Linked DNA regions of Rosistilla oblonga. The protein of the gene in region 1 interacts with the protein of each later gene in a pairwise test. Links are inferred from orthologs where the notes say so. Each region holds a gene or a part of one and is shown in the gene's direction. Other genes may lie near its edges.

Region 1 (15,000 bases):
CAATCGCTCTCCCCGCGGATGCGGCAGATCCGACGCTCGCTGCACCAAGCTCCCGAGCTATCGGAGCATGAGTTTGCGACGACGGCCTATCTCGCTGACCGAATCGCCGAACTCAACCTAACACCTCAATATGCCGGAGGACGCCGCGGCGTCTGGGCCGACATCGACGGAGGTGCTCCGCTGCCGGGACGTCGCGTCGCGATGCGTGGCGACATCGATGCGCTGCCGCTGCAGACTCAACTGGAAGCTTGTTACGCCAGCCAAACCGCCGGGGTGATGCACGCCTGCGGTCACGACGCCCATGCGACGATGGTTTGGGGAGCGACAGCGATCTTGAAGCAGATGCGCGACGCCGGTGAATTGCCGACAACGTGCGCTAGCCGATCGATCTTCCAACCCGCTGAAGAGACGAGCACCGGTGGCATCCACATGATCGATGCGGGTGCGTTGCAAGAGGTTCACTGCGCGATCGCGTTGCACGTCGATCCGTCTCGCAACGTCGGCACGTTTGGATTCCGCGACCTCGCCTTCACCGCGGGTTGCGATGTCTTTGAGATGGAGCTGACCGGAAAAGCGGGCCACGGGGCTCGGCCTCATTTAACGGGCGACACGGTTGGCGCGGCGGCCGCGTGGATCCACGAGGTCTACTCTCGCCTGCCTCGTTCGTACGACGCCCGCGATCCGATCGTCGTCAATGTAGGGCAGATCCAAGCCGGGTCGGCGGCGAACATCGTCCCTGCCAAGGTGTCGCTTGGAGGAACAGTGAGGACGCTGTCGATCGCCGCGGCGGAGCACGCGAAAGACCAGATCGATCGGATCTCCCAATCGCTGCAGTTGCGATACCCCGTCGAAGCAAAGGTGACCTACAGCCGTCACACGCCGCCGGTGATCAACGATCCCTTGATCAACGCGGCATTTCGCATCGCGGCAGGAAGAATCGTCGGCGAGGAGAACGTACACCAGATCGACCAACCGAGCATGGGAGCGGAAGACTTTGCCTTTTTCGGGTCGAAGGTCCCCGCAGCGATGATGCGGATCGGCGTCGCTGGGATCGAGATCGGCCAGCAACCGCTGCACACCCCAACCTTTGACATCGATGAAGCCGCATTGCCCTATGGCGCGGCGGCGTTGGCTTTGGCAGCTATCGATCTCCGCTGACGCTACAAGCAACGCGACATCGCGTCCCGCGCGATCGTCCGTCGAATATGCCTCGGCTCGTCCCGCGAGCGAGGACTGCCTCGAATCTCCGGTTCGACAAATCATTCCTTTTGCTGGTGAGTTTCCATGGTTTCCTTCAGTCGCTCGAAAGTTCCCGCCGTTGGCGTCGAAGAAGAATATCAGTTGGTCGACCCGACTTCGGGGCGGCTGATCCCCAAATGCAGCGAGGTCCTGCGGCAGCTGGGACGCGAGCCCGAAGCTGACATCCAACGGGAACTGCATCTAAACCAGATCGAGATGGCGTCGAATGTCTGCGAGACGCTCGACGAGGTTCGCGACAACCTGCAAAGGGTTCGCAAGCTGTTGATCGATGCGGCGGCAAACACCGGAGCGGCGCTCGTATCGGCGGGGACCAATCCCTTTCCGCTGCCCGAATCCGAAACGCTGACGCCCAAGTTCCGCTACCAAGCGATGGGGCAACAGTTCCAACATATCGCCCGCTCGCTGTTCATCTTCGGCTGCCACGTCCATGTCGACATGCAGGACAAGACGCTCGGCTTGCACGTGATGAACCAGACGCGGCGTTGGTTGCCGCTGTTGCAAGCGTTGACAGCAAATTCCCCGTTTTGGAACGGGCAGGACACGGGCTACGCCAGCTATCGCCGCGAGGTCTGGGTGCAGTGGCCGATGGCTGGTGCGCCGCCACATTTCCAGGATCTGGACGATTACGAAGCTTGTTTGAGCGAGCTGACGAAATCGGGAGCGATCAAAGACGAAAGCTTCATCTACTGGGACATCCGCCTGTCGGTCAAAGTGCCGACGATCGAATACCGATGCGCCGACGTGATCACATCGTTGCAGCACTGCGTCGGACACGTGGGCCTGGTACGTGCTCTTGTGATGCAGACCTGTGACGACATTCACGCGGGGCGAGAGTATCCGCCGATCCGATCGCATTTGTTGTCGTTTGCGATCTGGCATGCCGCACGTTATGGAGTCAGCGCGGATCTGCTGGATCCATTGACCTGCGAGAAGGTCACGGCGACGGAATCGGCAGCTCGGATGCTCGAATACATCGCTCCCTCGTTGGCCGCGTCGGGTGACCGCGAGTGTGTCGAAGCGTTTGTGCAAAGCGTCGTGCGGGACGGCTGTGGCGCCGATCGGCAGCGTATGACAATGCAGACCGAAGGCAATCTGGCGGCTGTCGTCCAGGCGGCGATCAAAGAAACCGCAAACGACACTTCGCCCGCAGCCTGCTGAAACACTCCCCTCACATAAACGCCCTCTCTTACTCTCTGCTCATGTAGGACAATATGAGTCATCTGTTGATCTGGAATCAAGGCTCTGGTCGAGCCGCACAAATCGAACGGTTGCGCAGCGCGATGGACGCCGACGGAACCCGTTGTGTCGAACTGACGCGTAAGGTCGACTTGCGATCGACGATCGAAGAGTCGTTGCAAGGCAGCGACGACACGGTGATCGCGGCCGGAGGAGACGGCACGGTCAACGCAATCGTGAACGCACTGATGCAGATCGATCAGGCGCGACGGCCGCAAATGGCGGTGATCCCGCTGGGAACCGCAAACGATTTCGCTGGTACGCTGGCGATCCCCGACGACATCGATCAGGCGGTGGGGCTGATCTCAGCTGGCCGATCGGTCGCGATCGACGTGATCCGAATCCGGGGCGAGGGGTTGCAGCAGTATTACGCAAACGTTGCCGCCGGCGGGAACTGCGTCCGCGTCTCGGAGGAGCTGACCGATGAACTGAAGTCGCGTTGGGGAGCGTTCAGTTACCTGCGTGGAGCGATCGGCGTGCTGACCGATATGAAGAGCTTTCAGATCGCGGCGGAGATCGATGGCGTCGAGATCAAAGACTTCGATTCGTGGGCCGTCTTGGTGGCAAACGGGAAGACCAACGCGGGGCACATCGTCGTCGCTCCCGAAGCTTCTCCCGCCGACGGCCTGATGGATGTAATCCTGATCCGCGACGGCGACGCCACCGACATGCTGGAGATGATCGCCGGCAATCTACTGGGCAACTTCCTCGAGTGCGAACAGATCCTCTTCCAAAAGGCGAGCCGCCTGACACTCCGCTCCAACCCCGCGATGCGGTTCACTCTCGATGGTGAAGTGATCGAACAGGAACCTGTCGAATTCCAAGTCATGCCCGCAGCAATCAATATGTTCGTGGGACCAGAATTCGAACAGAGTGAGGTGGTGACCTGATCCCAGACTGAGTGCCCCTGCTTCGGTTTCCCTAACTTTCCGTGACGTTTTTCACGGTGCCGCGGAAGAAAGGTACGCACCCGTTACGGCCATTGCGAGGGAAAGATCTCATCTCATCGGTTTGCATGCATGATTATTGACGACTAAGTGCGACAGGCAAAGCAAGAATCTCGAGAGCGTCTGACCGAGGTGTTGCTGCATCACCTAGCATGATGCTCTGTCGAACCAGTGGCTCCCAACCTACGATCAATGACGAGTCGTGTAAGCGATTTGGGACAAGTTTTCGGAAGGCATTGGCACCAAACTTGTTATACGATGTGCTTGGCCACGGCGAGTGTTGCGCGAGCGAAACATCAGGCTAACGGAGATGCATCCGAAGATCATTAGACTGGTAGGTTCCGGGACGATGGCACTGGTACTGGGCTCGACAGTGAAGGTTGCCCCCTGAACACTTGGGGCCAGGGTCGTAAAAAAGTCGTCAAGGAGCAGCGATGTGCCAAAGATTGGATCGAAACTGTCCACAGAAAAGTTGACGCTGTAGTCGCCAGCCAGTGCTGGAGCGACGACCGACAAGATTCCCAACCGAGTGAAACCGGTACCATTCGGGATACCAGAATCAGTACCGAATGGTGGCACGTCCGCATCCAGCGTGACTCGCCCGTCGTCGGAAACATCTGGATCAAACGAGAAACCCAACTCACCCATAAGCCCTGGGTCTGCAACAAACGAAAACCCAGAGAAGTCAAAGCCGGCGCCGGTCAGTGCAGCATCACTGGCCGTGAAGTCGAGAGTCACTGAGATGATGCTGTCCGTGGGATTTGGCAATGCGACGCTCAGGAGGTCGATGTCAAAGTTGACCGTTTGTCCCGACAGAATAGGATCGAGCGTCGTTAAATTAGCTGTGATGATGCCTGCCTGTGATTGGCTGACGTTGCAGACAGCGATTGCCACCAACGTGGCAATCAGTCGTGTTCGAATGTTGAGTAGGCTGAAAATCATTAGATTTCTCTTATTACAACCGGATACGGATAAATTCAAGGTTGAGTGTTTCTGGGTGCTCGCTGTTAATTCAACTGTTTCCCCACACAACTGCGAAGCCACATGTAGTAGTCGCGTGTGGAGAGGATGCCATCGCCATCAAAGTCGAATGTCGAGTCATAGCTTGACATTCCCAGACGTGCTCCGAAGCGGACCTTGGAGCTGTCGAACCAGGTGTCTCGGTCCGATATTCCGACAATGGCGTCTCCATCAAAGTCGCCTTGGAGTTGATGGAACTGATACCGGTGGATTTCATCATCGGTGCCATCGGAATCTACAAAACTGGAATCAATCGTGCTGTGAATTCGCAGTTCATACCGTCCATCGGCTAGGCGTGTTTGAGTGCCTGCCGCGGCTAGATCAATCAGCAACCGGCTCGTCGCCGCATCCCAACGGAATTGATCAGCGGTCAGGGCGACATCGGTGCTATAACCTGCTCCGGTATGCAGCGAAACTGAGTTCATGATTTGCCCCGTATTGATCAGAGCTTGAGCATCGAAATCACGATCAAACTGAATCGCCAACTCCGTCGTGTTGCTACGCTGGACCGCCCCGTCGTTGACCGTTACGCCAGTCACCGCCAGCGGTTTCGCTGCCGGATTAACAGTCAGGCTGAACGTCGTGCGTGAAGTGATTCCGACGCTATCGGTGGCCGTGATCGTAACGGTGTGGCTACCGTCGGGCACGTCGTTGGTGTCAAGAGACCAAGTCCAGGTTCCACTGCCATCGTTCGATGTGATGATCGTGCCGATCGATGCTGACAATGTAATCGTATCACCCTCGGAATCCGCAATCGTACCGGAATTTGTCGCAACATCCCCTGCGTCGACCGTCAGCTCAGCAAGTTCGACGGCAACCACAGGCGGCAAATTTGTGACATCAAAGTGGGCGATTCGCGTGGCGACTTCGACATCATCGACTCGAACCGAATAACGGAAGCTGGCGGAACCGAGTTCTTTGGCAACGAAACGGACGGTATGATCGTCACTGAGGATTTCGGCTTCGCCGTTGACCGCTTCCGTGATAACGAACGTCGGATCGGTCAGTTCTAGATCAGCAACCAGCGACAGCAGGTCGAGGTCCCGCGTGCCAGCAACGAGGCTATCGAAAACCTTGTTGGCGAAGTAGCTGACCAATCCCGCATCGTGCTGCTCCAAATAGTCGGTGATCTCGGCTTCGATTTCAAATTTCGAAACGATCGGGACGTCATCGATCTGGAACGTGTTGCCGATCGCTGACAACGGATCAGGACTAGCGTTCTCAATAAGATCGCCATCGCCATGGATGATAATCGTGTTCCCGCCGGGATCGTTGGCAGTCCCCAAATCAACGGTTCCGCCTGTGACGTGAATCGCCGGTCGATCGGCCGTCGTCGTTTCTTCGATGATGCTATTTCGCAGCGTCAGGCTTCCGCCCTGGACGAGGATGGTGGGAGCGTCGGTGGCGTTGGTGAATGTTACGTCACCGAGAACGAAAACATCGCCGGAGACAACGGTCAGGGCAGGGGACGCACCTTGGAAGGTGACGGGGCCGTTGGAGCCGTTAATGACCAGTTGGTAACCGCTGGGGACAGTTACGGTCAGGCCCACGTAGGACTTATTCTCAATCCCTGCTTCTTCCAGGTTCAATGTTATCGTGACGATATCATTCGGCCGCGGGAAAGCAGGTAACTCCGAGACGGCCTGTAGCCAATCCGAGACGTTGCTATTTCCGGCGGTGGTCACGATATCTTTTGATTCATCGGACAATACAGCGACGGCATCAGCGAGGGTATCCGGCGTCAGCTTAGATTTCAACAGAAACGGCCGTACACGTCCGGCGTCGTAGTCTCCGTATCCTGGTGATCCTACGGCTAGTTCGACAATGCCATCCGCCCCCAGTTCGGTCAACACTGCGATCGAACTACCAAATCGCTCACCAAGCTGTAGGCTTGGCATACCGGTCGTTGCGGTTGTCAAAAGATCCGTGCCGCGAACGGAGTGGTCTGAGTTAAGGTACAAGACATAGACGGCGCCCCGTGCTCCATAGAGCGGAGCACCGACCAGCAGGTCGGCCACTCCATCGGCATTTAAATCACCCGGGCTGGCTACGGCATCTCCGAAACCGCTCGGCTGTTCACTTGCAGGCGCATATTGAACGGGTTGACTGACAAGCTGACCATTGCTGCCAAGTTGCATAATATAGATGGACTCAGCCGTGCCGTTCCCCGACGCACCGACCGCAATGAGCCCGTTTCCCAAAGATGTGACTGACCGCCCGAACTGCGTTCCAGCCGGGAGTTCTGGCATCATGCCATTTCCACTTTCCAAGCGGGTATAGTCTTTGGCGGTGCCGTCCTCATTCATTAACAAAATGTAGACCGCCCCCTGGCCAATTCCATGACCGATCGCTGAGACCGCAAGATCGGGAACGTCATCGTTATCGATCAATCCAACATTTGCAATCGCGTAGCCAAACTGATCATGATCGGCCAATAGAGGAACGCCATCATTCCCAGATCGGAGGTGAGCGATTCCAGTCCATTTTCCGTCGTCGCCACGAGATAGAATTTTCACTTCACCCTTATTTCCTCGCGTCCAACTACCATCTTCTGCAACTTGCAAATCCGTTCCTGTGCGGCCAATCGCGATCTCCTGCGTTCCATCGCCGCCAATATCCCCTAGAGAAGCAATCGCGGTCGCGTGTCGTTCTCCCAGATACTCCGTCTCCCAACCCCATCTTAGTGTATGGTGGTAGTTGTCGTTGGCATCTCTATAGATCAGTCGGAACTGGCCCCCATTCCCCACGACCGATTCGACAACGTCGCTACCTGAATCTACCACTGGTCCCGGGACACCAATTACGAATATTGAAAATTCATCATCGATTTTAGGGAATGCTGAAACCGAAGCACCATAGTTCGTACTTAGACTGTCGAACCCCAGGGTGTCAATATTTTGGCTACCGAGCATGAGAGAATATTGCGTATCTATACTGAATTCTTGAGGACTCAACGTCGTGGGGTCTAGAGGCATGGAGATCGTAGCAACGTAGTCCTCCACTTCGCCATCAATTAGTCGTCCCGTTGGGGCAACCGCATGGGGTTCCACAAAGTCAGTGGTTAGCCGGAATCTGGCATACGTCGTGCCGAAAAATTCCGCGTCGATCTGCGGGAATATTAAATCGACTTGAGCATTGATAGCGCCGCTCGCGATGGATTTGTATTGGTGCTCTCCCGCGTCAAGAAAATCACCGTCGCCATTAAAATCAATCCAGCCATGAACAGCCGCCATCCGCCCGGTTAGATTCGTTGCCACGATGCGAACCTTTGGAGTTTCGCCAACGACTAATTTGAGGTCACTGGCGGCGTCTAGCAATCCGTCTTCATCATCAATCGAAGCGGACTGATCGTCGCCGTTTGCAGAGACAGTTGGCAATCCGTCCCGCTCGCTATCGATCCTATCGCCCAACAATAGATTCGCGTCAATTTGGTGTGAGGGGCCGCCGCTTGTTTCCGATGTTTTGTAACTATCAGGCGCATCTCCGAAGTCTTGATTCAGGAACGTCACCAAATAGTCTTCAACTTCGCCGTCTACAGCGTATCCGATGGGTAGGGCGATCCCTAAGTCATCGACGGCATCGCCAAAATCGGTACTAAGTCGGAACCGAGCATAGGTCTGTCCGAATTTACCTTCGGCAATAGCGGGGAAATCGGGCAGGGTTACAAAGTCCCCCTGAGCTGCGTTTTTACCATCAGGTACGTCAACCCAACGTCGTTCGTGAGAATCAAACGTTCCGCTGAGGTCAACATCTATCCAGCCGTAGAGTCTGGCAGGCAGTCCCGTGTCGTTGGTCACCAACACACTAACCGAAGGAGCGACTCCTGGCGTCACGTCGAGTTGCACATTGGGATTTAGGATGCCGTCTTCATCCGTGGTCTCACCGACCGAGTCATCGCCAATAGCCCCGTTGCTTGCATATCCGTCCGATTCCAGATCGATCGTCGAACCAATGCTTAGACCAGGCGCGTAACGATGCGATGGCCCGCCGTCAGCGACTCGTGTCCCGTAGCGATCAGGGGCATCACCAAAGTCTTTGGTCAGAATCGTGACCTGATAGTCTTCGACTTCCCCATCGGCCGCTGGGCCTGTGGGATTGGCGACAGCAGCATCGGTACTCAGACGGAAACGGGCGTACGTCGATTCTGCGGATGTAATAGGAACGCTGGGGAACGCGAGTACCGCGTTGCCCTTGAAGCCAGCCGGGATCACCAGTTGTTCATCCGCTGTTGTTCCGTTCACGCTGACACTAGTGGCTTGTTCCGTTTCAGGATCAAAGACACCGTCGGCGTTGTAATCGATCCAGCCGTACATCCAGGCGTCGACTTCGGTATCGTTTGTTACTTGAACGGTGACTATCGGAACCTGGCCAAGACTAAGTATGAGATCACGGGAAACAGCAACCACTCCGTCGTCTGTATCAGAATTGGCCGATTCAACCGGAATCGCGTCGAGTTCTACAGTGACGCCAGCACCCATAAAGATTGACGGAGAAACGACGTGCGTCGGCCCCTGATTGATGGAGAGCGTATTGTAGGACCCGGTTGTATTCGTTCCCAGATCCGGTGCATCGCCGAAGTCTTTCGTCAGCAAACTCGCCAGGTATTCTCCGCCTGCACCGTCATTGGACAGCAATCGGAGGATGGCGAAGTTCGAGTCAGCCATTAGAATTCGGTCAAACTCATCAACGAATACGCTCTTAATCGTTCCTGCGGTACCTTCCAATACCTTTTTGCCCTCCACGCCGAACGATTTGTCGAAAGTCCCGTTAGGGTTGAAGCGCGCGACTGCAAACGTCGATACTCCCGCCACTGTGGTGTATCCTCCGACTACCACACGGCTGGAACTATCAACGGACTGAGAATAAACACGTTCGTTGTCTGACCCGAAGTCAAATGACACTTTGCCGTCGTCGTCATAGCTGACGTCGAGCGATCCATCGGGGTTCAACCATAAGATGGCCAGATGATAGCTCGAAGACGAAGGGTTATAATAATATCCGGTGACGACGACGCGTCCGGATTTGTCCATCGCCACTCCTGTCGCGAAGTCGTTGCTGTCTTGACTGCCATCCACCAAGTTAATGCGTTGAATGCCATCGTCTCCAAAATTTCGGTCCAGGCGACCTGATTCTAAGAATCGTGCGGCAGTGATGTCATTCGAAGCACGACCGACAAGCACGACATTGTCGTTTTCATCGATTGCAATGTAACTCGTCGGATAGGACAGTCCGCTGGAGTCACTGGTGTCGAAAGTCGGGTCAATCAAACCATCGGGCGTGAGCCGGATCAGAAAACGGTTCGATCCCGAGATGCCCACCAGAAGGATGCGTCCTTGGCTGTCGACGGCGAAGTCGGATGGATTGTCGCGTTGGCTGTCGAAATCGATCACGCGCAATCCATCCGTTCCAAAGCTGACATCCAATTCACCGTCGCTCGTCAGACGGTAAATGTGAATGTCCTCTAGAGTGCCCGAATTGGAACTTTCCTGTCGTCCTTGAGTTACAAAGAGGCCCCGACCCTGAGCGTCGACATGGACGCCGATCGGGCTGCCGGAACTACTAAATGGATTGGGGTCCACCGTCGCGACGCCGCGATCACCAAAGGTAAGATCAACCGTTCCGTCATCAAAATGTCGAGCGAGTACTATGGCACCATTGTAGTTTCCGACAACGACCATCTTTCCATCAGGCTGATAGGCCACAATCTCTGATGCCGAACTATATGATGAGGCGGGGCTCCCAATGTCCGTGGTCAGTTTGCCATCTCGACTAAAGGTCCTGTCGAAGTCGCCGCTCGGTGTCAATCGAGCGACGCCGATGTCGGACGAGGATGTGCCATTCTGAACGGTACCGCCAACCAGAATGTTGCCTTGTGGATCGATCGCTAATTGGCCGCCATAATCACGCATCTTATTAAAGTCGATCAACTGGATACCGTCTTCATCAAAGGTTGTGTCCAGTTCGCCGGTGGTTGTCAGTCGCAAGACCGCCAGGTCATCATTCGTCTCCACAAGTCGTGTATAGCCACCGACTAAAATGCGATCGCTGCTGTCGATGACAAGCCCGGTCGTAAGCTCCTGCTGCGAAAAGAGGTCAATGAGCTGTTTGCCATCATCGGAGAAGGTGGTGTCGAGTGCTCCGTCCGCTGTCAATCGGGCGACCGCAGTGTCCGTTCCCGTCTCGCCGCCTTGAATAGATCGCCCTGTCACGACGATTCGCCCCAGCGAGTCGATCGCGACGGAGCCTGGAAGATCGGACTTGTGATTGAAGTCGATTGTCTGGATACCGTCGCTATCGAAACTTTCATCCAGTACGCCGTCGGTCGTCAGGCGAACCACGGCGAGATCGTTTTGGATGCCCGAATGGACGTTCGTGTAGCCGCCCATCACGATACGATCCTGCGGATCGATGGTGAGCGACGTTGAAATATCCGTCGTTCCGCCGATATCGAAATGGTGTTTCCCGTCATCGGAGAAGTCCGAATCAAGCACTCCGTCAGTGGTTAGCCGAGCGACCGCGAAGTCGTAATCTCGATCGTCGATATGTTGTGCACTTCCACCGACCACAATTCGTCCTTGACTGTCGATAGCGATGTCAGGGCCGCCCGTTTTGCGTTCAGCGAAGTCGATGAACTGAAATCCATCGATTCCAAAGCTGGTGTCGATGTGCCCGTTGGGGGTTAACCGAGTGATCGCGAACTCACTTCTTCCTGATCCATCGGTGAAGCTTAGTGACCCGACAATAATGATCCGACCTCGATCATCCAGGGCCATACTGCTGGCGGACATCCGGGCTCCGTCAAACCACATCCGGTACTTAGCGACACCTAGGTTGCCGAACGACCCGTCAACGCCACCGTCAGCGTTCAGCCGCATGACCGTGACATCCCCGGAAGCATTTCCCAGGACCAGCGATTGTCCGTTTGATGGATACGCGACCACGTAGCCACCGGTATCGCCGGTTGGTTGCCGTATTTCCGAACTGACGACTCCTCCATCACCAAAACCGGGATCAAGCGAACCGGCGGGGATGAGGTTCTGATAGCCGTTACCAAGTCCCGTCACGACGTAATCTTCGACTTCGCCATCGAGTGCATGACCGGTGGGAACCGCCGCACTTGCGTCGGTGCTGAAGCGGAACCGCGCGTAGGTCGTTCCCGAAAATCCTTCTGGAACTTCAGGGAACGTTAGCGTGACTATCTCACCAAGGCTGCCTTTACCGACGGCTTCAGAAGGTACAGAGAGGGATACTTGTTCGCCCTCATCAAATTCGCCATTCATGTCGTAATCGATCCATCCGTACAGCGTTGCATCACTCCCAGTCAGGTTCGTGACGTACAGATCGACGGACGGATTTTGACCGACGGCCAGATTTCGTAGTTGTGATGGATTAACCAAGCCATCTTCGTCGTTACCAAAACCGGTGACGTCATCGCCTGTCGCCGCATCGTTCGGATTCGGTGCAATTTCGGCATCGACGAACGAACCCAGAAAAATGTTCGAATCGAGTCCGTGCGATGGCGAATGCATGACGCTTGAAGCACTGGCCAGCTCAACCCGATAGTCGCTGGAGGATGCGCGGACCAGCAATTCCGGCAGGTCATTGCTGTTGTTATCGTCCATCACAGCGATGGACTGTCCGAAGGATCCGTGGTTGTCCGCCGAGTCTTCCGGACCGCCTCCCATCCCAGTGGCAATCTTGGAGATATCGGTTACGGAGCCATCCGTTGCCAGCTGCAAGACGTAGACGGCACCTCGATTCATACCGCCGGTGTTGTCGTACGGAGAACCAACAGCGATATCAATGATCTCATCCCCGCTGACATCGCCAAGCGATGCCACGGACGCTCCAAACCGGTCATCTGCGGAAATGCCGATCCCTGTGCTCTGAGAGATGATGTTCCGGCCTTGCTCCGTGCCATCATCGTTCATGAACACGACGAAAGCTGCACCGCTGCGGCGATTGGCGAGCGCGTCAGAATAGGTCGGGGCACCGACCAGCAAGTCGGTCACAAGATCACCGTTGAGGTCCCCAAGATTGACGACCGAGCTACCGAAGTCACCCGGTCCTGTGATCACTTCGTAATCGTCGACCACACCATCCGCACCCATCAGGAGTATGAAGACACGGCCATCCCCTTCGAATCCCGCGGCCCCCACGGCCAGATCATCGTGTCCGTCCGCGTCGATATCTCCGATCGAAGCGACCGAGATCCCAAAACCGGCTAATTCAGACAGCGGTGGTCCATTTCCGCTGTCGCCTCCGATGATTGCGGAACCAATCGATTTCCCATCGCGACCCAGAAAGACGACATCTAGTCGGCCCGCGGCTTCGCTACCGATCCCAGTTGATCCGATGACGACATCGGGAATGCCGTCGCCGTTCAGGTCCCCCGATCCCGTGAACGATTCGCCCAAACGGTGCGTCTGAAGGTCGACAGGAATCGCGGTTGACTCCACTCGTTTCACGGTGCCATCCGGATTCATCAAATGGATCTCTACGCCGGGAGAGTTTCCACCGATCAACACCGATACGGCCAGATCAGTTGTCCCATTGCCGTCAATGTCTCCGATGTTGTGAAACGCCCCGACGACAAGCTGAGGCTGCGGCGTGGTCGCTGTGGAAACAATGCTTCCGGAGTTTCCGATCGCGGCATCGCCATAGTCAAACATCGTTTGTGCCGGTGCAGACGGTGTCTCAATCGTGACCAGATAGTCTTCCACTTCTCCATCGCTGGCAACACCCGTCGGCAATGCGGCGGCTTCGTCGGTGCTGAGTCGAAAACGAGCGTAAGTGACGCCTGCTAATCCGAGCGGCAACTCAGGGAAAACAAGCGTGACCGACTGGTTGATTCCGTATGGGATAACGTCTGTCGAAACCCGTTCGCTTTCGTCAAAGGATCCATCGAAATTGGTATCAATCCAACCGTACAGTTTTGCGTCGACACCGGACTCGTTGGTCACCAGTAGTTCGATGGTTGGCACACCTGTGATGTGCAGATCACGCACCGGGTCGACCACGCCGTCGTCGTCGTCCGAATCTGCAGCGGTCGAGAGGCTCGGCAGCTCATCGATGCTAACCGATTCGCCTAGATAGAGTCCCTCAGACATGCCATGTCGCGGACCGTCGTCCGTCAGAAACGTGTTGTAGTCCCACGCCGCCGTACCCTTTCCCACGTCTGGTGCATCACCCAGATCGCCAATCAGGGTGAATTCCGGCCTCGGGTAGTCGATCACCAGTTCCCGGCGGCCATAGCCATACGCTCTAACAAGGGTTCCTACAAGAATTTCATTGACGCCATCATTGTTGAGATCCGGAAGCGGCGTGGCGGAGAAGTCATAGACAGTACTGTCGTCACCTGCGTCTTTGATTGATTGCACTTTGACCGTTCCGTCGCTATTGAAGAGCACAATCCGCTTGGTGCTTCTCGTGTAGATCCTGAGATCGGGTACGGCATCCCCGTCAAGGTCTCCCGCAGGGACCAGCACGGCGTCCTCTAATGAAACGGTCGTTCCGATCCGAGATTCCTGGATGACCTGATCTACGATCATCGAGCCGTTCCGATCCAGCAACAGGACGTGGACGTCCGACAGATCCCTATTTGACTGATCAGATTCCGCAACCGCCAGGTCGGGAACGCCATCCCCGTTGATATCGCCCACAACGGTCAGTGACGCACCAAAGGCGAGAAGGCCATCAGCTCCTTGTAGACCAGGCGTATATTTGTCAACGATCTGCTGGCTCTTCACGCTACCGTCTGGGTTCATCAGCAGGATGTGAACACCGCCCCATGAGTACGCCGGTGCTTCGGTCCCAACGTTGCGACTGGGAGTACCGAGAGCAATATCAACGACACCATCGCCATCAATGTCCCCCAAGCCGGTTACGGCGGCGACTTCGTCGCCCACATCAATCGACGCTGTCGTGCGGACGGTCCCATCGGTATTAAGGAATAGCACATGGGCATTGTCACCGCCGACCAGTAAGTCCGTGATCCCGTCTCCGTCAAGATCTCCGATGTTTGCCACGGACGATCCAAGGCCGGGAATCGGTTCGGTGAGTCCCCCACGAAGTATTGTTCGCGCGTACGGATAGCTCACCACCTCGCTGGAAATCTCCGTCACTCGTTCGACCCGCCCGTTGTTACTATAGGGCAAGGTGCCGGCGCCCATGAACAGGACATGCAGGGCGCCCATCTCCGGGCTTCCCAAGACGATATCTGTCACACCGTTGCCGTCGAGGTCGCCCACAGTCGTCAGCGAATGCGCGTACTCCTGGTTGTCGATGGGACGCACGGCTTGATTGAAACTTTGGGTGGTTGTCGGCAAGCTCCGCACCAAGCCATCGATACGGATCGTTTCCGACGCGGCCGCCAGATAGACGAAGTTGTCGCCAGTGTGTCCTGGCAGCGCCGCCAGCGATGACATGGGAATATCCACATCGTCGTACAGGCTGTCCCGAATAATCCCCGTGCTGCGTTCCACAGTTCCATCGGATTCTAAAAAGAACACAAAAGCCCGATTCATTGCACCAACAG
Region 2 (14,909 bases), 1.5 Mb from region 1 along the record:
CGGCCCCGATACCTCGTGACGCCCGCTCCCCGAACAACGCTTCGCTCGTTCGACCCTCCCCCGCAAACTTCGTTTGGGGAGGGTGAAGTATCTCCGAAAGCATCGACAAGACGACAATGCAATTCACCCGCCCGGCAGATGCCGGGAGGTCGGAAAACAAGTGTCAAGTGTGTTTTCAGGGAGGGGCTTTCCTCCGGATCAAGGCGTGCTCGATACCTTGTGACGTCCCTCCCCGAACAACGCTTCGCTCGTTCGACCCTCCCCCGCAAACTTCGTTTGGGGAGGGTGTATTCCGACGGGCTAACAGTCACAATTCGAACGAACGAGTTCTACCGGCCGTCCGCTCTGTCGAACAGGGACACCGGTGCTGGCGGAAATCGCAATCTACATACTCCAAGCAGGAAGATCTTTTGGACGCAGCGACCTCGACGCCAAGCCAACCGACGCGAATGATCCATCTGTTTACCGATGGCGCGTGCAGCGGTAATCCGGGACCGGGCGGATGGGCGTATGTTTTGCGTGACCTGCAGAGCGGCACGGAGAAGGAATGTTCGGGGGGCTTGGTTGAAACGACCAACAACCAGATGGAGATGTTGGCGGTGATCCGCGGTTTGGAGGCGCTCAAGCGTCCCTGTAAAGTGACGCTCTATTCGGACAGCAGTTACGTCGGGCAGGGACTCAGCAAATGGATGGCCGGTTGGAAACGCAACGGTTGGCGACGCAAGGTCGGCACCAAGTTTGCCGAGCTGAAAAACGCCGAGCTCTGGAAAGAACTCGACCGCCAATTGCAGATCCATGCCGTGACGTTTGAGCATGTCAAAGGTCACAGTGGGCACGAGGAGAACGAACGCTGCGATCAACTAGCTGTCGCCGCGTACCAACGATTCCTGTAATCGCCGCCGGCTCTAGTGCTTCGGCCGGATCGCTTCGACCTGGCGACGCAAACGACTCTGGCGTTGGCGGAACTTTTGCGTCAGCCAGCGAACTTCACTCTCCAGCCGCTGTTGAGCGACGGCGGACAACAGCGGTTGCGAATCGGCAACACCTTCGCTTTGAGATGGCTCTTTGCTACGCCGCGATAACGAGCGATGGACGCCCAATTTCCCGGTCACAAACGCCTCTTGCAATTTGCTGCGATCGGCGGGCCGTCCAACAGCGAGCGCCAACGGGCTGGACCACTGCAGTTGGCAGCGTTCCAGCAGCATATCGCCGGTTTGCGAACGGGCTCGATCGATCGCTACGATTCGCTGCTCCGCTTCGCCGATGTTGCTGTCAAACAACATCACCCACTGGTCCTCCTGCAGCTGGTAGACCAATTCGTGGATCTCGCAATGACTCTGCAGAAACCTGTCGAGATCTCGCATCGGTTCGGTGGGCAACAACTCCGAAACAGTCACCCCAACCATCGCGACGCTTCGGCGATATCGTGGTGGCGCCGTTTCGACTGGCAGCGTTTGCCGATTGGCGGCGAGGTCAACGCGTCGACGAACCGGCCGGATCCGCTCGCCTGCACAATGCGCCGCTGACGCTTCGCTTGCCGCTGCGGGCGAGATCGTTTCGCGCCAACGCGCAAAACTATCGACAACCGCCGCGGGGCCTCCGGTCGGCAGTTCGATGCTGAATCGAGCTCCCTTGCCCGGCTCGCTGCTGACTTCCAACTGGCCGAAATGGAGCGCCGCGATCTGTCGACAGATCGACAATCCCAGACCATGGCCGTCCAATTGGCTGACGCCTCGTTTGGCCAGCTGCGACCACTGTTGCGGTGCGATCCCGGCTCCGGTGTCTTCGACCGACAATCGGATCCGGTCGCCGGTGCGAGCCAATTCGGTGCGTACGGTGATCGTTCCCGATTCGGGAGTTACACGAATCGCGTTGTCGATCAGGTTGACCAACAGCCGCTTGATCTTGTCACCATCAGCAAACATCGGCGGCAGCTTGTTTTCAAAACCGATCCATTGCAGCCCGACCCCGCGGCTGCGGCGAGACGACTCGATCAACGGCTGAACTTGAGCTGGCAGCCCGCTGGCCGGCAACCAATTTTTGGCGATACGCGGGCTGCCGGTCCGAACGCACTCGAAGTGCAACATATCGTCGATCAACCGCTGCATGTCGTTACAACGCGCGACCACCGCCTGAAGATGCTCTTTCTGTTCCTCGGAGACCGGTCCTTCGACGCCATCGGCGACCAATTGCGTCAGCTCGCGAGCCGCGGCCAGGGGAGACCTTAGATCGTGCGCGGTGTCGGTTAACAGATGTCCAGCGAAATCCAACGCGACCCGCGGGTCCTCTTTTGGCGTGATGGAATTGTTGGTCAGGCCGGTCTGAAACATTGACAACTTCGGCATCGAATTCATCCCTGATCGATTTTTTAGGTGGGCTGGTCTGATATCAGCTTCGGCAAAACTTGGGGTCGGATTGCGGTCGAAAGTATGGAGAATTCAATCCATTCGATGGGTCTGTTGAAGCGTAGCGGATGTAGCGGTTATGCGACCGGCAATTGCGGCGCCCCGCAGCTAGCAACCGCGGAAATGAATGCGGGTTCCCTTGGTCGGGCGTTTCTGAGAAACTGTCGGTTTGCATTACCCTTCCTGACCGATCGAGTTGGAGGATGGCCGCGTGCCGCCGGAAATACGTCGAGCGTTCCCTTGGTTCCTGGTTGGTGTTTGTGGCTGCGCCGTCATCTGGGCGCTCTCCTTTACCACGCTGCCACCCGCCGATTTCGCCTTCCAAAACGGCGATGATGTCAAAACGCTCGACCCCGCGCGAGCCACTGGCGAACCCGAACACAAGATTCTGCAGGCGCTCTTTGAGGGCCTATTGCGATCGGTCCCCGACGGTCCGGTCGACGAAAACGGCCTGCAGGATGTGACGCTTGTCCCGGGGATGGCCGACTTACCAGAGATCTCCGAGGATGGCCGAACGTACACGTTCCGGATGCGTGACGGCATGAAGTGGTCCGATGGCACTCCCGTCACCTCGCGCGATTTCGCTTGGTCTTGGCAACGCGTGCTGCACCCCGAGACCGCGTCGGAGTATTCGTCTCAGCTGTATTACGTCGTCGGCGGCAAGGAATACAACACGGCGGAAGTCGCCGTGGGCGATCGCGTCGAAGCGGAACTCCGCGACCGACCGGGGAGTCCCGATCCGCTGCAACCCTTTCCTCGCGGAACCGTCCTGCACGGCATTCTCGAATCGATCGAGAAACCCGAGCGGCCCGAGATCGAAGACGAGACGAGCGACGAGGGGAAAAAGCTGCTGGCCGACTGGCAGAACGACTGGGTCTATGCGATCGACGTCAAACCACAGACCGACGCGGGGATCGACTGGGATGCCAAGGGGCAACTTCGATACTTCACCAAGCAGACCGAAGGCGGTGAATTTGACGGCAAGAAGCTTGAACCGGTCCATCAGGTCCTGATCGACTTTGCCCACTTCGGCGGTGTGGAAACGCCAGACGACCAAACTCTGATCGTCAAGCTAAACGAACCAACTCCGTTTTTCTCCTACCTGACGGGCTTCTACACGCTGTTCGCCGTGAACCGCGAGTGCGTGGAGAAATACGGAGCGCCGGCTTGGACCAAGTCGGAGAACATGGTTTGCAACGGTCCCTACGAACTGGAATTCCGCCGGATCCGCGATCGGATCCGGTTGCGAAAGAACCCGTATTATTGGAACACCGACGCCGTCGATCTCGACCGAATCGACGCCTACAGCGTCAAGTCGCAAACGACCGCGCTGAACATGTATCTGAAGGATCAATTGCACTGGGCTTCGGATGTTCCGCTGTCGGTGATCGAAGAGATTCAAGAGCGCGACGATGCGAAGGTCGGCGTTTCGCTGGCCGTCTATTTCTATCGACTCAATACGACTCGCAAACCGTTGGACGACGTGCGGGTCCGCCGCGCGTTGAATCTGGCGATCGACAAACAGCAGATCGTCAACGAGGTCACGCGGGCGGGGCAGATCCCGGCCGAAAGCATCGTCCCGCCCTATCTGAGCGAATACCAGAGCCCCAGCGGCGAGAGCTACGATCCCGAACTAGCGCGACAGTTGTTGGCCGATGCCGGATTCCCCGGCGGCCGCGGAATGCCAACGCTCTCCATTTTGTACAACACCAGCGAATCGCATCGCGCGATCGCCGAAGTCATCCAACAGCAGTGGCAGAACAATCTGAACGTCAAGGCATCGCTGGAGAACATGGAGTGGGGAACCTACCTCGACAAAGTCTTCACCATGGACTTCACGATCGCCCGCGGCGGTTGGAACGGCGATTACCCCGATCCAAACACGTTCTTGGAGATGTGGACGACGGGCAACTCGCATAACAGCACCGGATGGAGCAGTCCGGAATACGACAAATTGATCGCCCAATCGCAAGCCGCCAGCGGGCAGGAGCGGATGGATCTGCTGCGTCAGGCGGAGTCGATCTTCCTGAAGGATCTGCCCGTCATTCCGCTCTATTTTTACACGCGGACCAACCTGTTCAGCCCCGATTACGCCGGGTTTGAACCCAACGTGATGGACCAACATCCGTTGCACCTGATTCGTAGACGCGACAGCAACGATGAATGACAGCGTTCCCCATCCCTCGGACCGCGAAGACGGATTGTTAGCCAGTTACGCGATGCACAGCAATGATTCGCTGGGCCGCAAGCACCCCGAGTCGACACATGCCTATCGCGGCCCGTTCCAACGCGACCGCGATCGGATCTTGCACTGTTCGGCCTTCCGTCGATTGGCCGGTAAGATGCAGGTCTTCACCGGCGACATGGGCGATTACCATCGAACGCGTTTGACGCATACGTTCGAGGTCGCTTCGATCGCGCGAACGATCGGCCGGGTGTTACGATTGAACGAAGATCTGATCGAAGCCTTGGCGTTGATGCACGACATCGGTCACCCGCCCTACGGTCACTGCGGGGAAGACGTTCTACACGACTGCATGCGGCAGGCTGGCGGATTTTCACACAACCAGTTTGCCTTGACGATCGTCGAAGACCTCGAGCAACGCTTCAATCGCTTTAGCGGCTTAAATCTATCGGCCGAGGTTTTGGCGGGGCAGACCGCGCGAGCGAACAAGCACCAACCAGCCAACGTGACCGCGCCGCTGTTGGAAGTGCAAGTCGTCGACGCCGCCGATTCGATGGCTTACGACGCGCACGATATCGACGACGCGGTGCAGTTGGGACTGCTGACGATCGAGGAGCTCGCCCGAGTCCCGTTGGTCGAGCGGGCGCTGCGATCGATCGAAGCGAAGTATCGCAACCTGCCGCCGAAACAACTGCGACCGGCGTTGGTTCATGAGTTGGTCGATTTGCAGGTCAGCAATTTTCTCGAGTTCAACATCCCCCGGATTCACGCCGCCCAGGGGAAGACGGCGGCGGAGGTTCGCGAGGAAGGCTTGCGAGTCGAGGAGGATGAATCGTTCCGCAGCGAGCGGCGCGAGTTAGAGAAGTTCCTGTTCGACAACATCTATCGCCATTCGCGACTGCTGGAGATTCGTCGCTCCGCGGGGCAACGACTGGAACAACTCCATTCGCGACTTGTCGATCAACCCGATCGGCTGCCGCTGCGGTTCCGGCAACGCGCGTCGAGCGTGGGACCGATCCGAGCGGTGGGAGAATACATCGCCGGGATGACCGACCGGTTCTGCGACCTGCAGCACGAATACCTCTTCTCTGGCGCCGGCCCATTGGCCGACTGGTAACCCCCGCAGTAGCAGCGTTATTCGCTGTCGGCAGCTGGCCGTTTGTTCGTCCGCGATGAGTCCGCCGGAGCAATCCGAGCGAAAAATGAACAAAGTCGCCCAGCACACCCGTACAGTAGCTGTCGTGAATCTAATGCAAAAATCTTCTGTTTTGCATCGGACCCCAAGGATGTTTTGGGATCCATGATTTATGATTGGATGCGAAGATATCGCTTCCGATGAATCTTCAAATCGATTTGGTATCGGCCATTTTTTTGCTGGCCACGGGCAACTACCAATCCCCCACCCATGCGATCCGTCTGATCGCTTTACCGAATTTAAGGTTCCGGAAGCTGGCGAGCATTTTAGCGGTGGACTCGCCCCACCTCCAGAAACACTTATATAACAACAAGGTGAATACGCGATGGGCCTGCTCCTACTACGCGCGGTCTTCCTGCTGGTCGCAGGCGGAATCTCCGCACTAATCAATTACGCCGTGCAAGCGGCCAACTCATCGCTGCAAGTGACCACGCCCGCGTGGGTGCCATGGGCCAACTTGGCGATCGTGATGGGGCTGGCTCTGGCGGTGATCGCAATCGATGTCTTTGTTCCCAATAAACGGATCGACGCGATTTCATCGATCTACTTCGGCTTGCTGGTCGGCGTGCTGCTGACTTATGTGTTAACGATCGCGCTGGCGCCGCTGTTGGCTGAACACCTCCAGACTCCGGTTCGCTTGGTGACTGGAATGGTGCTCTGTTACATCTGCATCAGCCTCTTATTACAAACCAAAGACGACTTCCGATTCATCATCCCGTACGTCGAATTTGTCCGCGAGGTCAAAGGCTTTAAGCCGTTGATCTTGGACACCAGCGTCGTGATCGATGGCCGGATCGAAGACTTGGTCAGCACCGGGATCTTCGATAATCAATTGATCATGCCGCGGTTTGCGTTGAGCGAACTGCAAGGCATCGCCGACAGCAGCGACAAATTGCGCCGCGCCCGCGGCCGCCGAGGGCTGGACGTTCTCAACCGTCTGCGCGCCAACGATGCTGTCGATCTGCAGATCTTCGATCGCGACCTTCCCGAGTTCGCCGGGCAGGCTGTCGATCTGAAGTTGGTGCTGCTGGCGAAGCATCTCGAAGGCAAAGTTGTCACGGGCGACTTCAACTTGAACAAAGTCGCCAAGATTCACAACGTGCCGGTGATCAACCTAAACGAAATTGCGAACTCTCTGAAGCCGATGTATTTGCCCGGGGAGCAGTTCCAATTGAAAGTGATCAAGGCGGGCGAGGGACAGGATCAAGGGATCGGGTACCTGGAAGATGGCACGATGGTTGTCGTCGAAGGGGGCCGCGACAAAATATCCAAAGATCTGATGGTGACCGTCACCAGCACCTTGCAAACCAGCGCCGGGCGAATGATCTTCACCCGGCACGATGTCTGATCACGCCTTGATTCGCAGTCCTCGTATGGCAATCGTTGCGCCGTGCGAGGGGACGCGATCGGGCGGCGGCTGGATTGCCTGTTCGGCGTAAGCGGCCGAATTGCCCCCTTGGACTGGGAAGTTTGGATGCGAACTATTGGTTTTCGCTTAACCGAATTGTCGCGATGCTATCGCGCGGGTAAGATGCGAAGCGAATCGTTTGGAGTTATGTTTCGAAATATGGTGCCTGGAGACACCCCTTGATGAGTACGGCGACTAACGGCGAAGCAACAACAACCGGAACGGCTCGATTGAGCGTTGGCGATACTCAAATCGACATGCCAGTGATCGAAGGTACCGAACACGAGCGGGCTATCGATATCAGCAAGCTGCGTGCTGAGACCGGCCTGATCACGATCGACGAAGGCTTTGTAAATACCGGCAGCACGACCAGTTCGATCTGCTACCTTGACGGTGAGAACGGGATCCTGCGGTACCGCGGCTATCCGATCGAGACCTTGGCTGAGAACTGCGACTTTGTCGAGACCAGCTATCTGCTGATCTACGGCGAACTGCCAACCGCTGATCAATTGAACGAGTTCCGATCGTCGATCCGCAAGCACACGATGATCCACGAGGACATGCGTTCGTTCTACAACGGATTCCCTCGCGACGCCCATCCGATGGCGATCCTTTCGAGTGTTGTCGGCGCGCTATCGACCTTCTACCAAGATTCGTTGGACCCGCACGATGCGAAAGAGGTCGAAATTTCGATCCATCGCTTGCTGGCGAAACTGCCAACGATCGCAGCCTACAGCTACAAGAAATCGGTCGGCCAACCGTTCCCTTATCCGAACAACGCGTTGTCCTATTGCGAGAACTTCTTGGAGATGATGTTCGGCACCCCAGCCGAAGATTACCACCCCGATCCCGATTTCGTGAAAGCGCTCAACCTGTTGCTGATCGTTCACGCGGATCACGAACAAAACTGCAGTACGTCGACCGTCCGGATCGTCGGCAGCAGCAACGCCAACCTGTTTGCATCGATCTCCGCTGGCATCTGCGCCCTGTGGGGACCTCTGCACGGCGGTGCTAACGAAGCTTGCGTGAACATGTTGCAACAGATCGCCGACGATGGTGGCGACGTCGAGAAATACGTTCGGATGGCCAAAGACAAGCAAGACGGCTTCCGTCTGATGGGCTTTGGACACCGCGTTTACAAGAACCGCGATCCACGAGCGATCATCATCAAAGAAGCGTGCGACACGCTGTTGGCGAAGATGGACATCAAGGATCCGTTGTTCGACGTCGCCCAGCGTTTGGAAGAGGTTGCGTTGCAAGATCCTTATTTTGTTGAACGCAAGCTCTACCCGAACGTCGATTTCTATTCCGGCGTGATCTATCGTGCGATCGGCATTCCAGTGCAGATGTTTACCGTGTTGTTTGCGATGGGACGTCTGCCCGGTTGGATCGCTCACTGGGTCGAGATGCACAACTCGCCAGGCACCCGGATCGGGCGACCACGCCAGGTCTACACCGGTCCTACGAAGCGTGATTTCGTCCCAATCGAAAACCGCTAATCGCTAGCGACCGCGTTTGCTAGCGGGCAGAAGTTCGGCGAAATCGACACTTTTATAAACTTTGGCTAAAGTCGGCGTTGACGAGTGCGGGATTTTTTTCCCACACTCCCGTCCCTGATGTGATGTCGTCCCATTGCGAATCGATGCGATGGGTGCGGCGTCTGGCAGGTTCCGACTGAACCGTTTCCAAAGTTTTCGTGATCGCCCTCATGATTCCATACTTCGCCCCGCGTTGCCCAACGGTTTCGCCCGACACATGCACCGGCGAGCGGATGCGTGTCGGTTGGATCGTGTTTCTGGTCAGCTGTTGGTTCGGTGCCGCCGCGTTCGCTGAGCCGCCGACGTCAGCCGATAAAGCGGCTGAGATGTGGCGTCCCTATCGCAAACCGGGGACTGCGGTTCCCAATCGCGACAGCCAAACCGCGCCGCCGTCGAAGTCGCCTGCCTCTCAGCAAGCGACGCCGGATGAACTGCCCCGTCGCGCGGTGACCGATCCCTTTGCCGACGATCTCACCGACGAAGACTTTGGTCCCCCCGTCACCACCGGCGACAGCAACAACCCCGCTTCGCTCGACGATTCAAAGATCGCATTGGCTGGGCACGCCCAACCGCAAACGCCTCAAGAGCCGGCTCCGTTTCAGTTTCCACCCGGCCTGAATGTTCCCACGGTTCCCAGTCCCGCTGGCGATGCCCCATCGATCGCCCGCGCCAGTTTCGATCCGGTTCTGCTGGGACCGATCGAAGGGGAATACATTGAGGGCGAATATATCGAAGGGGAATACGTCGAAGGAGATTATGTCGGAGCCGAATATGGCGGCGAATACATCGAATCGGGTGGCGAACTTGTCGGCGGATGTCCCAACTGTGGCGGCAATTGCGGTGCCGCGGGAATCAATTTCTGCCAAGCGACATGGACGTTCAACGCGGAATACCTGCTGTGGTCGATCTCCGGGTTCGACGTTCCCGCGTTGGTCACCAACAGCCCCGCCGGAACGCCTCGCAGCCAGGCTGGCATTTTGGGAGAGCCCGAAACGCGCGTCCTGTTTGGCGACCAGACCTTGGTCGACGGTTCGCGATCGGGTGGACGATTCTCATTGAGCCGCGTGCTGGAACCGAGCGGCATGAAGACTGTCGAACTGAGCTACTTCTTCCTCGGACAAACGAACGATACATTCTCCGCCAGCAGCGATGGTTCGGGAATTTTGGCCCGTCCGTTTTTCAGCGTCGAACCGGGCGCAACGGGTCCGAACGCGGAACTTGTCGCATTTCCTGGCGTGCTGGAAGGCAACATTTCCGTCACCGCCAGTTCGGAGATGCAAGGTGGCGGAATCGTCGCCTACCAAGTGATCGACCGCAGCGATTGCCGCCAGATCCGATTGTTCGCCGGATACAACTACCACGAACTCGAGGAATCGCTCGAGATCCGCGACTTTAAACGGACCCTCGACTCCTCGCTGGGTCTCGCCGTTGGAACGACGATCGCCGAACAGGACCAATTCAGCACCGACAATCAATTGAACAGCTTTGTCCTAGGTGCCGACCTCAAAGCTCGACATCGCCGGGTGAGCGTCGGGTTGATGATGAAACTGGGACTGGGAAATACAAACACGACCGCGACCCTAGCAGGTCGCACGACAACGACGGTGCCGCTGGCTGGTGGCGACGATATCAATTCCGTCAACACCGGACTGCTGGTGCTGGACACCAACCGCGGGATCTACGAAGGGAACGAGTTTACGATGATGCCGCAGTTGGGCATCGATCTCGGCTTTCAAATCAACCGCGGATGGTCGGCCCACGTCGGATACGACTTTATTTATTGGAGCCGCGTGCTGCGTCCCGGCGATCAAGTCGACACAAATTTGAACCTCGGCCAACTGGCTGCCGGTGGGCTGAATGGCATTCCCGCCCCGGAAATGCCTTGGAAAGTCAGCGACCTGAGGATCCATGCAATCGATTTCGGATTGCAGCTGGCCTACTAAAAAAGAATTCGTCGTCATTCTATTGACCCCGCGGTCCCAATATCGCTAACGTCACCGCATGAAGTGGATCGCCCCCCCTATCGAATCGTCGCTCATTCTAAGTTTGGTGCTTAGTGCGGTTGCTGTCGTCGTATTGCCAGGCGATCTGCTGGCCGAGGACCAGGCACCCGAACAAGCCGCCGTGCTGTTGACCAACGACCAAGTTTTGTTTGGTAGCGCTCAACAGGAAGGCGATCGGATCGTGATCGAACAATCCGATGGTGCGATCATCCGGATGCCCGTCGAACGCGTCCTCTGTTGGGGCCCGGACCTCCAATCGCTCTACCAATTCCGACTCGACCAACGCGAGCGTCCAAGCGTTCGCACCCACTTGGCCGATGCGCGGTGGTGTCTCAACAACGGCTTGTACCGCGAGTCGGCAAACGAATTGCTTCAGGTGCATCAACTGGCGCCAGGCAATTCCGAGGCGAAGCGGCTGGAACATCAACTGCGGATGTTTACCGAAACCGTAAAAACCGTCAGTGCCGAGGAACCGCTGGATGTGGAACCGGTCGTCGATCACGTACATATCTCGCCACTTGCGACGCAACAGTTCACTCGCGTGATCCAACCGATTTTGATGAATCGCTGTGGAGCGTGCCACGGGCATTCGGACGACAGCAAGTTTTCGCTGCTCCGGCTACCCGGTGTCAGTCGCGTTTCAGCAACGATGACTCATCGCAACCTCCAACACGTTGTCACTTGGATCGATACCAACGATCCGATGAAGAGTCCGCTGCTGGATTATGCACAGCGTGGTCACGGCGGTTCGGAAACGGCGCCGCTGGGAAAATCGCAAGCTCAAGCGTTTGAGAACCTCGCCTATTGGTGCAGCCAGTTCGCCACCGCTCCGGTAACACCGCCAAACGCCGCGATGCCGATCCCAACCAGCGCGACGATCAGTCCATTTGAACAACAGTCGAGCGATTCGCTGGTGATTGCCGACAACGGATCTGCGGTTCAAGCTTCGCCACAGCAGCCGCTGCAACCCGAGGGCGAATCTCAGCCGAAGCGGTTGCCCACCGTGGTCGATCCTTTTGATCCGGAAGTCTTCAACCGCAAGCATCATGCACAGCTGAGACGCTAGTTTCCGCTTGCCTCACGCCGCAGCGAGGACTCACTCGACTGCGGACGGATCGGATGCGAGCGTCGGCTCGCCACTCAACTCTTTAGAACGCGATGTTCATACGAGCCCCGGCGACAAACGCGTCGTCGACATTTTCGCGGGCTTGCGACAGGTATTGCAGGTCCGGGGTGAGAGTGATCGCACGATTGAGAGCCACGTTGTAGAACATCTCGATTCCCTGGCCATCGCCGATCGGCCCGGCGACGGTTTCCAGCAGAGCCCCCACTTTGTCGCTGGTTCCCGAATAGTAGTAGCCGACACCAAACGAATCGGCTTTGCGGCACGCGATCGGGCTCGATCCACCGAGGCCCGCCGACAGGAAGTATCCGATCGGGTTGGCGCCCTGGTCAGCGATCCCTGCGCGAGCAAAATATCCCCAGCCGCGTTTTGGATTCTGCGAATCGGCGACGAGATATTGATCGCAGTTCCAATAGAGCGACCACGATCCGTCCTGCTTAGCCACAGGAATGTTGGGCAGAACGATACGCGGGTCTTGGCCAAACGAAACATATTTGCGACTGCTCCACGAGCCGCCGATCAACTGGTGCCCGGGCAGGCCGAAAAAGTTGGTCGGCAGACGCAGTTCGCTCGACAGCGTGACGCCGTTGGCAAACAGTTCGCTGAAGCCCGAAGAGTTTGCTGTGTCGGTCGCGTTAAGCACCAAGAAGGACAACAACGGACTCCCTTCGTGAAGGAAGGCGAATCCAGCACCCAGCGTCGAATAGGGAACCGTTCGCAGTGCGATCGCCGCACTGACAAACGCCATGTTCGAAAACTGGCGGATGCCGCGACCGTGGGCGAAGGCATTCATGTCGCCATCCAGCGTGTCCATCTTGCCAGCGAACATGATGAAGTTTTCGGACAACGCTTGGGTCAACAGAACGTTGGTCAGATAGACGTGTTCGCTATCGCTAACCGGCAGATCGGCGGCCACCGTCGCAGGCATAAGAGCACCGGTATTCTGCGAAACCGAATCGCCCATTCGATGTTCGGCGCGAAGCTTCAGGAACAGCCCTTCCTGAATTCCCATCTTGCCGAAATCGAAGTTCATCACATAGTCGCCGTGGCGAGCGTATCCCCAGTCATTGTTCAGGCCGCCGCTGGGCGTTCCCATGTAGAACTGAGTCACGTTGTTTTCCATCGTGATGCCGCAGTCGGCAAACGACTTGCGAATCCGAGCCAACGATTGGCAGAGTTCACATTTTTCGAGTCCCTCGCACGACAGGCACCCACACGACGTATCGCAGCCGCCGATCCCATTGCAGCCGCCGATTCCATCGCACCCCGAATCGCAACAACTGTCGCATCCGGCGGCCAAGTGGCAATCGCAGTCCGCGCACTCCGCGCCGGCTTGCGACGGTCCAACCACAAGTGCCGAAAACGACACAACCAGAAAGCCTAAGACAAAACGTGTGGTGGTCGATTTGAACGCGAACATCCATGTTCGTTTCTTCATTGCAGTCGCCTGTAAGGTTCTCGATAGGAGCGCATGATCGCGCCGCGAAGGAACACCAATCGATGCTGGGTATTGGCCTGGCCGCAGTTGGCAGCAGGCGAAGATCTCTATCGGAGCGACAAGGCGATGCGTTCCCCAAATGGTGTTTAGTTCGCGTGAATTAGTCCCAGCCGACTCGGGCCGAGATCGGGATCTGCCGGTTGTAGGAATCCTGAGACGATTACGCCGCATGCGCAAGCAAAACCAGGCATAGATAGCAATCGTTTCGATTGTGACGATTTCCCGCTTCACCTCCCCCATTCCAGTTGCAGTGGTGGTGCAGGTTCTGCCGGTTGCAGGGGGTTCAAGCACAGATGCCGACTATTTGTTCAGTTCGGCGATTTCGGAATTTGACTTCCGAAAAGGTCGTAAACAGACTCGGCATCAACGGCTCGGTTTCCTTCACTCGCGAGAGGCGGTTGCGATGGGGCGAAGAACGACCGTCCGTGGGAGGAAAACCGGCGTGGTTTCGCGATGCTCGATGCACTCGAAACGATCGCCAGCCCTCCATATTGAAACAACTTCGTCTACCCACAAATCAATTAATGACCACCCTGCTGCTTTCTCATACGGCAACCGCACAACGAACGCCCGAATTGCAACTGGACCGCGATGTCGCGGTCCATCTCGGCAAACGACTGCTGATGCAACGGCTTGCCACCTGCCTGCCATTATTAGTGGTCGATGCGGCGGTGATTGCTGGCCTGATCGCCACCGCGATCTTTCTTTGCGGTGCACCGGCGGCGATCTCAGCGAGTCCGCTGGGGATCGTGACCGCGGCCAGTCTCGGTTGGGTTCTCGTGCTGGTCTCGTACCAGTTGTACCCGGCGTTTGGATTGAACCCCGCTCTCGAGCTGAAACGTTTTACCAGCGCGTCGACGATTGCAACGTCTCTGTTGGCGATCGCGATCTTCGGTTTTACTCCCTTCGAATTCCGCAGTGTGTTGATGCTGGGAATGTTGTGGTTGGGGAGTGTCGTCCTTTTGCCATCGGCCCGTTATCTGGCCCGCCGGCAATTGGGCCGCAGCGCGTGGTGGGGCATCCGCTGTATCGTCGTTGGCGATTCGGCGATCGAATATTTCAACAGCCAAAGCCCGCGACAGTTGGCTCAATTGGGATGCCGCGTCATCGGATACGTCCGCTGTCCCAACCTTTATTGGGAAGAACACGAAGCCGACGACGAGGGTCTCGAATACCTGGGCCCCACATCGGAATTGCACGACATCTGCCGCGGCGTCGACGCTCCAAGCCTGTTGGTTGCAGACGACCAAAGCGAATTCTCCGAAGAGGCGATGGGGCAAATCGGATTGCACATCCCACGCATCGAGCGATTGGAATTCAGCAGCGCAGGGTACGGCCAAGACCGCTGCCCCGGTCTCGCTCCCGCATCGCACATCGAAAACGGATTGCTGCAACCGGGAAACATGTTGTTAAAGCGAGCCCTCGACGTGCTGGCCGTCGTCGCGATGTTCCCCGTGCTGTTGCCATTGATGGCGGCGATTGCCGCATCGATCAAACTGACATCAGCCGGTCCGGTCTTCTATCGACATCGACGGATCGGACGCTATGGCCGCG

Evidence for each region.
Region 2: the proteins of CA51_RS22320 (region 1) and CA51_RS16810 interact in binary tests that used the Escherichia coli proteins (3 or more experiments, as listed by UniProt). The link is inferred for Rosistilla oblonga from one-to-one orthologs.

The regions. Positions count from the first base shown.
Region 1 is NZ_CP036292.1:6,273,999-6,288,998, forward strand. What follows is about bases 1,529-4,428. They hold CA51_RS22320 (diacylglycerol/lipid kinase family protein), read left to right. Parts: upstream 1,529-2,471; coding sequence 2,472-3,386; downstream 3,387-4,428. Other genes in these bases: CA51_RS22315 (carboxylate-amine ligase), read left to right, coding at 1,529-2,418; CA51_RS22325 (hypothetical protein), read right to left, coding at 3,633-4,385. Also shown: CA51_RS22310 (amidohydrolase), read left to right, coding at 1-1,158; more of CA51_RS22315, read left to right, coding at 1,285-1,528; CA51_RS22330 (GEVED domain-containing protein), read right to left, coding at 4,451-15,000. UniProt on the Escherichia coli protein: In vitro phosphorylates phosphatidylglycerol but not diacylglycerol; the in vivo substrate is unknown.
Region 2 is NZ_CP036292.1:4,762,629-4,777,537, forward strand. What follows is about bases 6,725-9,533. They hold CA51_RS16810 (citrate synthase), read left to right. Parts: upstream 6,725-7,375; coding sequence 7,376-8,692; downstream 8,693-9,533. Other genes in these bases: CA51_RS16805 (PIN/TRAM domain-containing protein), read left to right, coding at 6,725-7,133; CA51_RS16815 (BBP7 family outer membrane beta-barrel protein), read left to right, coding at 8,902-9,533. Also shown: rnhA (ribonuclease HI), read left to right, coding at 411-893; CA51_RS16790 (sensor histidine kinase), read right to left, coding at 906-2,345; CA51_RS16795 (peptide ABC transporter substrate-binding protein), read left to right, coding at 2,617-4,572; dgt (dGTP triphosphohydrolase), read left to right, coding at 4,565-5,707; more of CA51_RS16805, read left to right, coding at 6,111-6,724; more of CA51_RS16815, read left to right, coding at 9,534-10,674; CA51_RS16820 (hypothetical protein), read left to right, coding at 10,733-11,800; CA51_RS16825 (carbohydrate porin), read right to left, coding at 11,883-13,295; CA51_RS16830 (exopolysaccharide biosynthesis polyprenyl glycosylphosphotransferase), read left to right, coding at 13,880-14,909.